3 regions of the Niveispirillum fermenti genome follow, and region 3 is predicted to be linked to each of the others. Evidence: riboswitches for the same ligand, from Rfam matches in the RefSeq annotation. Region 3 holds a riboswitch; each other region holds the start of a gene.
What was found. Region 3 has a riboswitch for S-adenosylmethionine ahead of ABC728_RS03175 (threonine aldolase family protein). Riboswitches for the same ligand answer to the same signal wherever they lie in the genome.
Positions count from the first base shown of each region.

Region 1: another riboswitch for S-adenosylmethionine. It lies ahead of metZ (O-succinylhomoserine sulfhydrylase); the one in region 3 lies ahead of ABC728_RS03175 (threonine aldolase family protein).
Region 2: another riboswitch for S-adenosylmethionine. It lies ahead of ABC728_RS22970 (hypothetical protein); the one in region 3 lies ahead of ABC728_RS03175 (threonine aldolase family protein).

Region 1 covers NZ_CP156681.1:354,355-357,757, forward strand. Annotated here, with positions in the region: gene ABC728_RS13095 (class I SAM-dependent methyltransferase) at 1-90, shown strand, start outside; gene metZ (O-succinylhomoserine sulfhydrylase) at 131-1,336, opposite strand; SAM riboswitch at 1,421-1,498, opposite strand; gene ABC728_RS13105 (glutathione S-transferase family protein) at 1,587-2,222, opposite strand; gene mtgA (monofunctional biosynthetic peptidoglycan transglycosylase) at 2,341-3,039, shown strand; gene ABC728_RS13115 (magnesium transporter CorA family protein) at 3,089-3,403, opposite strand, start outside.
Region 2 covers NZ_CP156681.1:2,538,705-2,542,107, forward strand. Annotated here, with positions in the region: gene ABC728_RS22955 (ABC transporter ATP-binding protein) at 1-384, shown strand, start outside; gene ABC728_RS22960 (hypothetical protein) at 411-758, shown strand; gene ABC728_RS22965 (helix-turn-helix domain-containing protein) at 755-1,378, shown strand; gene ABC728_RS22970 (hypothetical protein) at 1,413-1,688, opposite strand; SAM-I-IV-variant riboswitch at 1,763-1,872, opposite strand; gene ABC728_RS22975 (acyl-CoA synthetase) at 2,076-3,403, shown strand, end outside.
Region 3 covers NZ_CP156678.1:838,174-841,576, reverse strand. Annotated here, with positions in the region: gene ABC728_RS03180 (NAD(P)/FAD-dependent oxidoreductase) at 1-337, opposite strand, end outside; gene ABC728_RS03175 (threonine aldolase family protein) at 605-1,657, opposite strand; SAM-I-IV-variant riboswitch at 1,712-1,818, opposite strand; gene ABC728_RS03170 (helix-turn-helix domain-containing protein) at 1,919-2,554, opposite strand; gene ABC728_RS03165 (dipeptide epimerase) at 2,716-3,403, shown strand, end outside.

The DNA.
Region 1 (3,403 bases), on a different replicon from region 3:
GCCGCCCCGGAGGTGAAGGACCATTTCGCCATCCAGCCCGACGGCAGTTTCCGGCTGGACACCATGCTGATCCAGGCAAGGCGCGGCTGATCCGCCGGGGCCCGGTGAGTTCTGATCCCCGGGGCTGGTATTATACCAGCCCATCCAGCCCGCGCTTCAGGTCGGCGATCAGGTCGTCGGGGTCTTCCAGGCCCACCGACAGGCGGATGGTCCCGGGGCCGATGCCCAATGTCTCCTTCTCCTCCACCGTCAGGCGCTGATGGGTGGTGGTGGCGGGGTGGGTCGCCAGGCTTTTGCTGTCGCCCAGATTGTTGGAAATCTTGATGATCCGCAGCGCGTTCAGGGTGGCGAAGGCAGCCGCCTTGGCGTCGCCGCCGGCGGGCTTCAGGTGGAAGCAGATCAGGTTGCTGCCACCGGCCATCTGCCGCCGCAGCAATGCACGCTGCGGGTGGCTGTCCAGTCCGGCATAAAGCACGCGCGCCACGGCCGGGTGCCCTTCCAGGAACGTGGCAACCTTCAGGGCGGCGGCCTGCTGCGCCTTCACCCGCAGTTCCAGCGTCTCCAGCCCCTTCAGCAGGGTCCAGGCGTTGAACGGGCTCATGGCGGGGCCGGTATGGCGCAGATAGGGCGCCAGCAGCGCCGCCACCGTGTCGTCACACAGGATGGCGCCGCCCAGGCAGCGTCCCTGCCCATCGATATGCTTGGTGGCCGAATAGACGACGACATCGACCCCGAACCGGTTCGGCTTCTGCAGAACGGGCGTGGCGAACACATTGTCGACGACGACGCGGGCCCCGGCCTTATGCGCCAGCGGCACGACATGTTCCAGGTCCACCACGTCCAGGCAGGGGTTGCTGGGGGTTTCCAGGAACACAAGGTCGGTCGGCACCGACAGGGCTTTCTCCCATTCCTCCGGCTTCGTGCCGTCGATGATGACGCTTTCGATCCCGAACCGCCGGGCGATGTCGGACACGATGTAAAGACAGGAGCCGAACAGCGCGCGGCTGGCCACCAGCCGGTCACCGGCCTTCAGCAGGCCGATGACGGCGGCATGCACGGCCGCCATGCCGGACGCCGTGGCAAAGCAGCGGGGATACCCCTCATACTGCGCCAGCCTGTCCTCGAACATGGCGACCGTGGGGTTGCGGAAGCGGGAATAGACGAAGCGCGATCCGTCATTGGCAAAGGCCGCCTCGGCCGCCTCCGCACTGCCATAAACATAACCCGAAGTAAGGAAGATGGCCTCGCTCGTCTCCTCGAACTGGCTGCGGCGCGTGCCGCCATGCACCAGCAGGGTCGCGGGGTTCACATCATCGGGCAGATCACTCATCGCCATGTTCCTTCCAGACTTGCCTAAAGGCCGGCTTCCAGCGGCCCCGACCGTTCGATCGAGGCCCTGTTCCCGTCCGTATCCGGCATCTGGTTCATGGCATCGACCTTTTAGCAGTTTCTTTAACGTGGTCTGCAATCCGGTCACCAAATCACCACGTGGGCTTGGTTAAATCCCTCCCGCCCCTGCTTGTCAAGCCGTCCGGTTGCGGCCGGGCCGGCGCTGGCGCCAACCCTGTCATCCGCCCCGGTCGGGTTCAGTACCAGGGCTGGGCCAGCCCTTCCTGTTCGAACGCGCGGCGCACGGGCGGCAGGGCGGCGATGCGGGCGGCAAGCACGCCCAGGTTGGGCAGGCTGCGCGGCGGGCGGGCGAAATTGCGGCCCCAGCGGATCATCATCAGCAGCATTAAATCCACGATGGTCGGCCCCTCGCCCACCATCCATTCCCGACCGTCAAGGGCCTGCTCCAGCAGGTCGAACATCTCCCCCAGCCGGGTTTCGGCCGCCTGGCGGACGCTGCCGGCCAGGGCGGGGTCGGCCACCTGGCGCTCGGGATAATAGTAGGCCAGATATGTCGCCTGCACCGTATTGGTCAGATGGATCAGCCATTGATAGGCCAGGGCCCGGTCCCGCGTGCCCGGCGCCGGCATCAGCGCGGCTTCCGGGTGCCGGTCGGCCAGATGCAGCAGGATGGCCGCCGTCTCGAACAGGGGCTGGTCGTCATGGACCAGGGTCGGGATGCGGCCCGTGGGGTTCAGCCGGCGATAGGCTTCGTTGTGCTGTTCGCCCGCACCGGTATCGACGCGGATCAGTTCATAGGGAACGCCAATGGCCTCCAGCGCCATGTGCGGGGCCAGGTTGGCCATACCGGGATTCCAGTAAAGCTTGTACATCGTCACATCTTCCGGGTTGGAAAGGGGCGGACCGGTTTTTACCTTATGCTTGGCAGCCTTCAACGAATGAAGGCTGCGGTGGCGGTCGGCACCATGCGGGGAACGGGCATTGGCGGCAATGGCGAAGAGCGGGCGCGGCAGGATCGGCAGGGTCGCGCTCTGGCTGGGGGTGGTTCTGCTGGCGCTGGCCGGCTTCTGCGTGACCTGGGTGCTGGCCTATGCGGTCGTTCCCGTGCCGGGCACGCCGCTGATGGTCATCCGCGCCATCCAGGGCCAGGAATGGCACCATGAATGGCGCCCCGTGGAACGGATCAGCCCCCATCTGGTCCGTGCCGTCATCGCCGCGGAGGACAGCCGGTTCTGCGCCCATGGCGGCCTGGACATGGACGCCATCGAGCGGGCGCTGGAACGTAACCAGTCGGGCGGGCGCCTGCGTGGCGGCAGCACGATCAGCCAGCAGGTCGCCAAGAACGCCTTCCTGTGGCCCGACCGCTCCTGGCTGCGCAAGGGGGTGGAACTGGGCTTCACGCTGCTGGTGGAGACCTTCTGGTCCAAGCGGCGCATCCTGGAGGTCTATCTGAACATCGTGGAATGGGCGCCGGGCGTCTATGGCGCCGAGGCGGCGGCCCGTCACTGGTTCGGCAAGGGGGCCGATGCGCTGACGACGCGCGAGGCCGCCCTGCTGGCCGCCATCCTGCCCAGCCCGCGCCAGTGGAAGGCCGACCCGCCCGGACCCTATGTCGCGTCGCGGGCCGGCACGCTGATGCAGCGCATGGCGATCGTCCGTCGCGATGCGCTGGATGATTGCGTCCTCTGACAGGCGCAAGGACGGCGTTCTGAGTTGAGCGCGGGGGCGGGCGCCCAGCCTACAGCCAGCCGCGCTTGCGGAAATACCAGAGCGGCCCCACCGCCGACAGCACCATCAGCAGCAGCGCCAGCGGATAGCCGAGCGTCCAGTCCAGTTCGGGCATATGGTGAAAGTTCATGCCATAGATGCTGGCGACCAGCGTCGGCGGCAGAAAGGCCACGGACGCGACGGAGAAAATCTTGATGATGTTCGTCTGCTGGATATTGATCACGCCCAGCGTGGCATCCAGCAGGAAATTCGTCTGCATGGCCTGGAAGGCCGCATGTTCGACCAGCGAATGCACGTCGCGGCCGATGGTCTTCAGCCGCGCCTT
Region 2 (3,403 bases), on a different replicon from region 3:
CGCGATGCCGCTGCCCATGATTTCATCATGGATCTGCCGGAAGGGTACGATACGATGGTGGGCGAGATGGGGCTGAAACTGTCCGGGGGACAGCGCCAGCGTATCGCCATTGCCCGTGCCATGCTGAAGAACGCCCCGATCCTGTTGCTGGATGAGGCGACATCGGCCCTGGACAGCGCGTCGGAACGGGCTGTGCAGGAGGCACTGCGTCGCTTGCAGGCCGGCCGGACGACGCTGGTCATCGCCCATCGGCTTTCCACCATCGCCGATGCGGACCGCATCTATGTCATGGACCAGGGCAAGGTGGTGGAACAAGGCACGCACGAGGAATTGCTGGTCAGGGCCGGTGCCTATGCGCGGTTCCAGGCCCTGCAGGGCGGTTAGGTGGAAGCCGCCCGCGAAGCACAGGCGTGCAAAACGGCCGGGGACCCGTCACGAGCCCCCGCTGCAAAGTCCGGTACGATCCGCAGAATGCCGTCTCCATCGCCCAGCCGGGCTACGGCCTGCTGAATGCCCGCACGGCGTTGCGTCTGCAGGATGGTGACCTGGAAATCGCGCTCTACGGCAAGAACCTGACGGACAGGCAATATATCCAGAGCGGCGTGTCCTTCCTGGACAGCTTTGGTTTCGCCCCGGCCGGGGACGCACTCCCCGGCCCGTTCTCCAGTGGTTTCAATGGGTTGGTTTTAGTGGACAATTTGTTGCTTATCAGGCATTCAGTTCGCGATAAGGGAATGCCAGGACGGAAATTGTCATGAGGGAGAAGAAGTCGTCCGCCCGGGGCGCCATGCCGGTGCCGGATGCCAATGTCATCGCCAGTTCCATTCGCACGACACGCCGCCGCAAGGGATTGACCCTGGCGGAACTGGCGGAGCGCACGGAACTGGACAAGGGGTATCTGTCGCGCGTGGAGCGGGGGCAGAAATCACCGTCCGTCGGCACGCTGCTGAAAATCGCGGAGGCGTTGAGCGTTCCCGTCGGGCACCTTTTCGGGGAAAATACCGACGCCGACTCCATCATCGTTATCCGCCGTGACGCGCATGTCGATATCAGCGATACATCCGACATGGGACCGGGTGCGGCCCTGCGCGCCGTGCTGCCGGCCGGGGATCATCGCCGCCTCAGCGTCTTCATGCTGGAACCCGGCGACGGCCGGCACACGCAGAATGCCGACCATCCCGGGGACGAATTTCTTTACGTGCTGGAAGGGTCGCTGGAAGTCGTCTTTCCCGACCGTATCGTATCGCTGGAAAAGGGCGATGCCGTGCATTTCGACGGGCATCTGCGCCACCAGTTGCGGCGGGTGGGCACCCGGAACTGTCTGGCCATGCTGATCGTTGCGCAGGACCTGCCGACCCGCGGCAACGAGGTGGACTGAAACGGCGACGGGCGGCGAAGGCAAATTGTTGTCTTCATGCGTGACTGCCTTCGGCTGGCATGCCTGCAAGGGCCATGTCCAGGCAGTTGCCTTCCAGCACACGCAACAAGGTGACCAGACCGCCCGTGCGTCCCGGCTGGCGTTCCACCCGGTAGACATGTGTCCACAAGCCGCGGCTGCGATGCAGTACGGTGAAAATGGCGCCATGCGCACCGTCAGGCGGGCTGGCGGGCACGATGAGGTCCCCCGGTGCTGCAATCAGATCACGCAGCCATTCGTCACCGGGGCTGAAACAGGCGTCATTTTCCATCGTCCACTCCACGATCAAAAAGCGGCCTGACCGGGGGCCGGCGGGCGGATCGACGGGGCATGACAGGAGGCACAGACCACCCGCTTTGTTGCCGGCTGACCGGCCGCATCGCCCCGTCGGGGGCCGCCACCTTGCCCGGGCAGGCAGGTTGGCGCCGGACGATGTCCGGCTCTGGATGCTGGAAGGAACCCTTCCTGCCCCGCTTTTAGAACAGGAGCCAGCAGGATGGCAAGTGCGCCCGCCGCAGGTGCCCCCCGCCCAGATGCCGGGGCAGGCAGTTCAGTCGATAAAAATTTTCCACATGGATCAAATAATACGATATACAGCTTCCCATCCGATGATGCCGCCGATCAACCAGGTGGCACGCAAGAATGGGAGGAACAGGGCATGGAACCTGTATCGCGGGAACCCGTCCCGATGGCGTTGGAACCGGCACAGGCCGAGTTGTTGCGGCCGGCCGGCATGTTCGATGCGGTCAGCCGGCGCCAGACGCTGGGCGACATGCTGGCACGCAGTGTCCGGCGCTTTCCGGACAAGCGCGCCATCGAATGCGGGGCACATCACTGGACCTATGCGCAGTTCGACAATGTGGTGGATGACCTGGCCTCCGGATTGTCAGCCGCCGGGGTCGTTCCGGGTGACCGGGTGGCGTTGATGTCGCGCAACAGCCATTGGTTCGCGGCCTTGCGCTTCGCCGTGGCGCGGGCCGGCGCCGTACTGGTGCCGGTCAACTTCATGCTGAACAGTGATGACGTCGCCTATATCCTGGATCATAGCCGCAGTTCGGTGCTGTTCACCGATGCCGGTTGTGCCGCCACGGCGCTGGCCGCGGCGGACAAGGTGGGGCTGGCCCTGCGCTATGGCATTCCCGGTGAGGGGGGCTTTGGCGACGTGGGGATGGAACCGATCGACGGAACCCGCGATTTTCGGGGCCTGTTGGGCACGGGCGCTCCCCGGCCGGACCCGGCCTGCATCGATGCGCGCTCCATCGTCCAGATCATCTATACCAGCGGCACCGAATCCCGGCCCAAGGGCGCGATGCTGAGCCATGAAGCCGTGATATGGCAGTATCAGAGCTGCGTCGCCGACTGCGGCTGGACCGCGGACGCCGTTGCCCTGCATGTGCTGCCCCTGTTCCATTGCGCACAGTTGGATGCCTTCCTGGGGCCGGCATTGCAGGTGGGCGCGCGCAACATCATCGCCGCGGCCCCCACGCCCGACATCGTGCTGCCGCTGATCGAAAAGCATGCCATCACTTCCTTCTTCGCGCCGCCGACGGTGTGGATAGCCCTTTTGCGGTCACCCTTGTTCGATCCGGCCCGCCTGACCAGCCTGACCCATGGCTATTACGGCGCCTCCATCATGCCGGTGGAGGTGCTGAAGGAACTGCGGCAACGCCTTCCCTGGGTGCGTCTGTGGAACTGCTATGGCCAGACGGAGATTGCGCCCGTGGCAGCCGTGCTGCAGCCGGAGGATCAGGAGCGCAAGGCCGGGGCGGCCGGGCGGCCCACGCTGCATGTGGAGACCCGCATCGTGGATGACGACATGAACGACCTGCCCGCGGGCCAGGTGGGAGAGATCGTCCACCGGTCGCCGCAACTGATGACCGCCTACTGGCGGGACCCGGCACGGACGGCGGAAGCCTTCGCCGGCGGCTGGTTCCACAGCGGCGACCTGGGCATGATGGATGCCGAGGGCTACATCACCGTCGTGGA
Region 3 (3,403 bases):
CCCGTTGCGCCGTTGCCTCCAACGCATCCAGTTCGCCAACCGCATCCTCACCGGCGATATAGAGGCAGCCGCGCGGCGTCAGCAGGGGATGGTCGGTGAAACCCGGCGGCGGGGCCAGATAGAAGGCGCGGCTGGCTGCCGTCAGGGCACAGACCGTCTCGTTTCCGTAAAGCGCGCTGTAGAGCGCAGCCGACCGGCCGGTCGTGTGATAGCCGGGAAAATCCTCGCGCTCGGCCAGCAGAATACGCGCGCCCTCGACACCGGCATCCACCAGAGCCGACGCAATGGAGGCACCAGCGATCCCGGCGCCAACGATCACGATGTCAAATGACTGCATGAAATCACCTCCCATTGCCGTCATGGTGAGAAATTGTGTCGTATAAGTCAAAGTTTTTTCTTAATTTTTCGCATAGTAATAAATGCGTGGAATTCTCTTGCTGTTTTGCCGTCACGGCCGACGGCCCCCCGGTAAACCTTTTGGTTTTGATCACCGCCCTCCATCGCCGGCGCTGCCATCCGGCAGCTTGGCGACAGCGCAGGAGCGGTGCTGTGGCAGTCAACGCCGTGCCAGCTTGTAATGCGTTCCACTCATCACAAGCTGGCATTACAGCAGACAGGCTTCTCGTTCCGCCACGACCCGCAGATCCCCGATCAGGGCCGTCACCCGTGCCGGGTCCGCATCCCATGCGAACATGAAACGGGCGGCACCGCCGATGAAGGTGTAGAAACGCCACCCCCGCTGCCGCAACCCCTCCAGCACCGGGGCCGGCGCCGTCACGAACACGGCATTGGCCTGCACCGGATAGGCTGTCTTAACCCCCTCCAGCCCGGCCACCGCCGTTGCCAGCCGTGAGGCGCATTCATTGGCGTGGCGGGCATTGTCCAGCCAGGCGCCGCTTTCCAGCATGCCGATCCACGGGGCGGCCAGGAAGCGCATCTTCGACGCCAACTGGCCCGCCTGCTTGCAGCGCCATTCGAAATCAAGCGCCAGATCGCGGTTGAAGAACAGGATCGCCTCGCCCACAGCCATGCCGTTCTTGGTACCGCCGAAGCAAAGCACATCCACCCCGGCCTTCCAGGTGATATCGGCCGGCGAACAATCCAGTGCCGCACAGGCATTGGCGAAGCGTGCGCCATCCATGTGCAGGCGCAGGCCCAGTTCGCGGCAGACCTGGGAAATGGCCTTGATCTCCGCGATGGAATAGACCAGCCCCGTTTCCGTCGGCTGGGTGATGGTGACGGCGCGCGGCTTGGGGAAATGGATGTCCGACCGGCCGGTGGCCAGCGTGCGCACGGCATTGGGTGTCAGCTTGCCGTCCGGCGTGGAGGCCACCAGCAGCTTGGACCCGTTGGAGAAGAATTCCGGCGCACCGCATTCATCGGTCTCCACATGGGCCGACGAGGAGCAGATGACGCTATGATAGGATTGGCAGAGGGCGGCCAGCGCCAGGGAATTGGCCGCCGTGCCGTTGAAGGCGAAAAACACCTCGCAATCGATGCCGAACAGCGTGCGGAAAGCGTCTGCTGCGCGGTCGGTCCATACATCGTCGCCATAGGCCGGCACATGGCCCTGGTTGGCCGCTTCCATCGCGGCCCAGGCCTGTGGACAGATGCCGGCATAATTGTCGCTGGCGAATTGCTGGGGAAATTGCTGCATGTCCGACGTCCCTTCCGGCTGGTGACTGCCTTCGAGTGACGTGACGACGCGCGTGGGCTTCCCGTTTTTTGCCGGTCCGGCCACATCCCTCCTTGTGGGAGGCACCACCTTGCCCGGGAGCAGGTTGGTGTCGGGCGTCGGCCCGACTCTCGATGCATGGACAGGTGATTAGCCGGGCCCCCCGCATTTGGCAAGCTGTGAATTTCTCCATGCTGGCATGCGCCTGAACGGGACATAAAGAGTCCTGATCAGGATCATTCCTCACATAGACGGCCGGTCATCATGCAGGGAGAGAAGCGACTGCATCAGTTCCTCATCCGCACTGGACATGATGCCCAGCACTTCCGCCTCCTCGCACCCTTCTGCCACCAGATAGGCATGGCCCATGGTGCTGTCGATATAGATGGATTGGCCCTGATCCAGGATGACAGGGTCATAAAATTCCGTATTCACCACCACACGCCCCTTCAGGACGAAAATGAACTCCTCCCCGGAATGGTGGACAAGCTGACCGAACTGTTTCGATGTCTTCGCCCTGATCTTGGTCAGGACCGGGATCATCCGCTTCCGGCGCAGCTCAGTACAGAGATAATAGTAATCGTAATTGTCGGTTTCGACCCGGATGGCACGTTCCAGATCCCCGAAGCTGCGCCGCGCCGTCACCGCGGCGGGTGACGGGTCGCCCACCGGCTCGGCAAACAGTTCCGACATGCGAAGGCCCAGCCGCCGGCTCAATTGCTGCAGCTTGTCATAGGTCAGGGTCAGCCGGTCATGCTCCACCTTCGACAGGGTGGAGACAGGAATTCCGCTTTTCTCGCTCATCTCCTTGAGAGTCCAGCCTTTGCGGGAACGAAGGCCGCGCAGCAGCGCACCGAGGGTGGGAAGAGCAGAGGACAAGTGCAGCTACTCCATTGACGAATTTTCCGATAAGGATCATATTGTCCCAATCAGGACATTAATGGCAACTTCGCCAGGCAATTCTATTGCCAGCCCGCCGAAAGGGCAATCAGGAACCAAAGGTCCGCCGCAACGGCGCCCCGAACAATGGTGATCGAGTAATGGCACGACTGAGCATGACGGTCGCGACCCAGCGGTTGCGTCTGGCCCAACCTTTCCGCATCTCCGGCTATGTGTTCGAGCATTCCGACGTCATCGTCGTGACCCTGTACGACGGCGAATATCAAGGCCGTGGAGAAGGAGGCGGCGTGTTCTTCCTGGGTGACGACATTACCCATATGACAAGCCAGTTGGCCGCTGCCCGTCCCGCCATCGAGGCCGGCGCCACGCGCGAGGAACTGCGCCGGATCCTGCCGCCGGGCGGCGCGCGCAATGCCGTGGATTGCGCGCTCTGGGAACTGGAGGCGGCACGCAGCGGCCGACCGGTCTGGCAATTGGCCGGGCAGACCGCGCCCAGGCCGCTGCGCACCACCTTCACGCTGGGCGCCGACACGCCGGAGGTGATGGCGCAGGGGGCCCGCAACTATGGTGATGCCCGGGCCATCAAGATCAAGCTGACCGGTGATCTGCCATTGGACATCGCGCGCGTCCAGGCCATCCGCGCCGCCAGGCCCGATGTCTGGCTCAGCGTCGATGGCAACCAGGGCTTCAGCATAGACCAGTTGGATCCGTTGGTTGCCGCCCTGCAGGGGGCCGGTGTCGCCCTGCTGGAACAGCCGCTGGCCCGCACCCGGGATGCCGACCTGGAAGGGTACAGTTCCCCTATCCCCATCGCAGGGGATGAGAGCA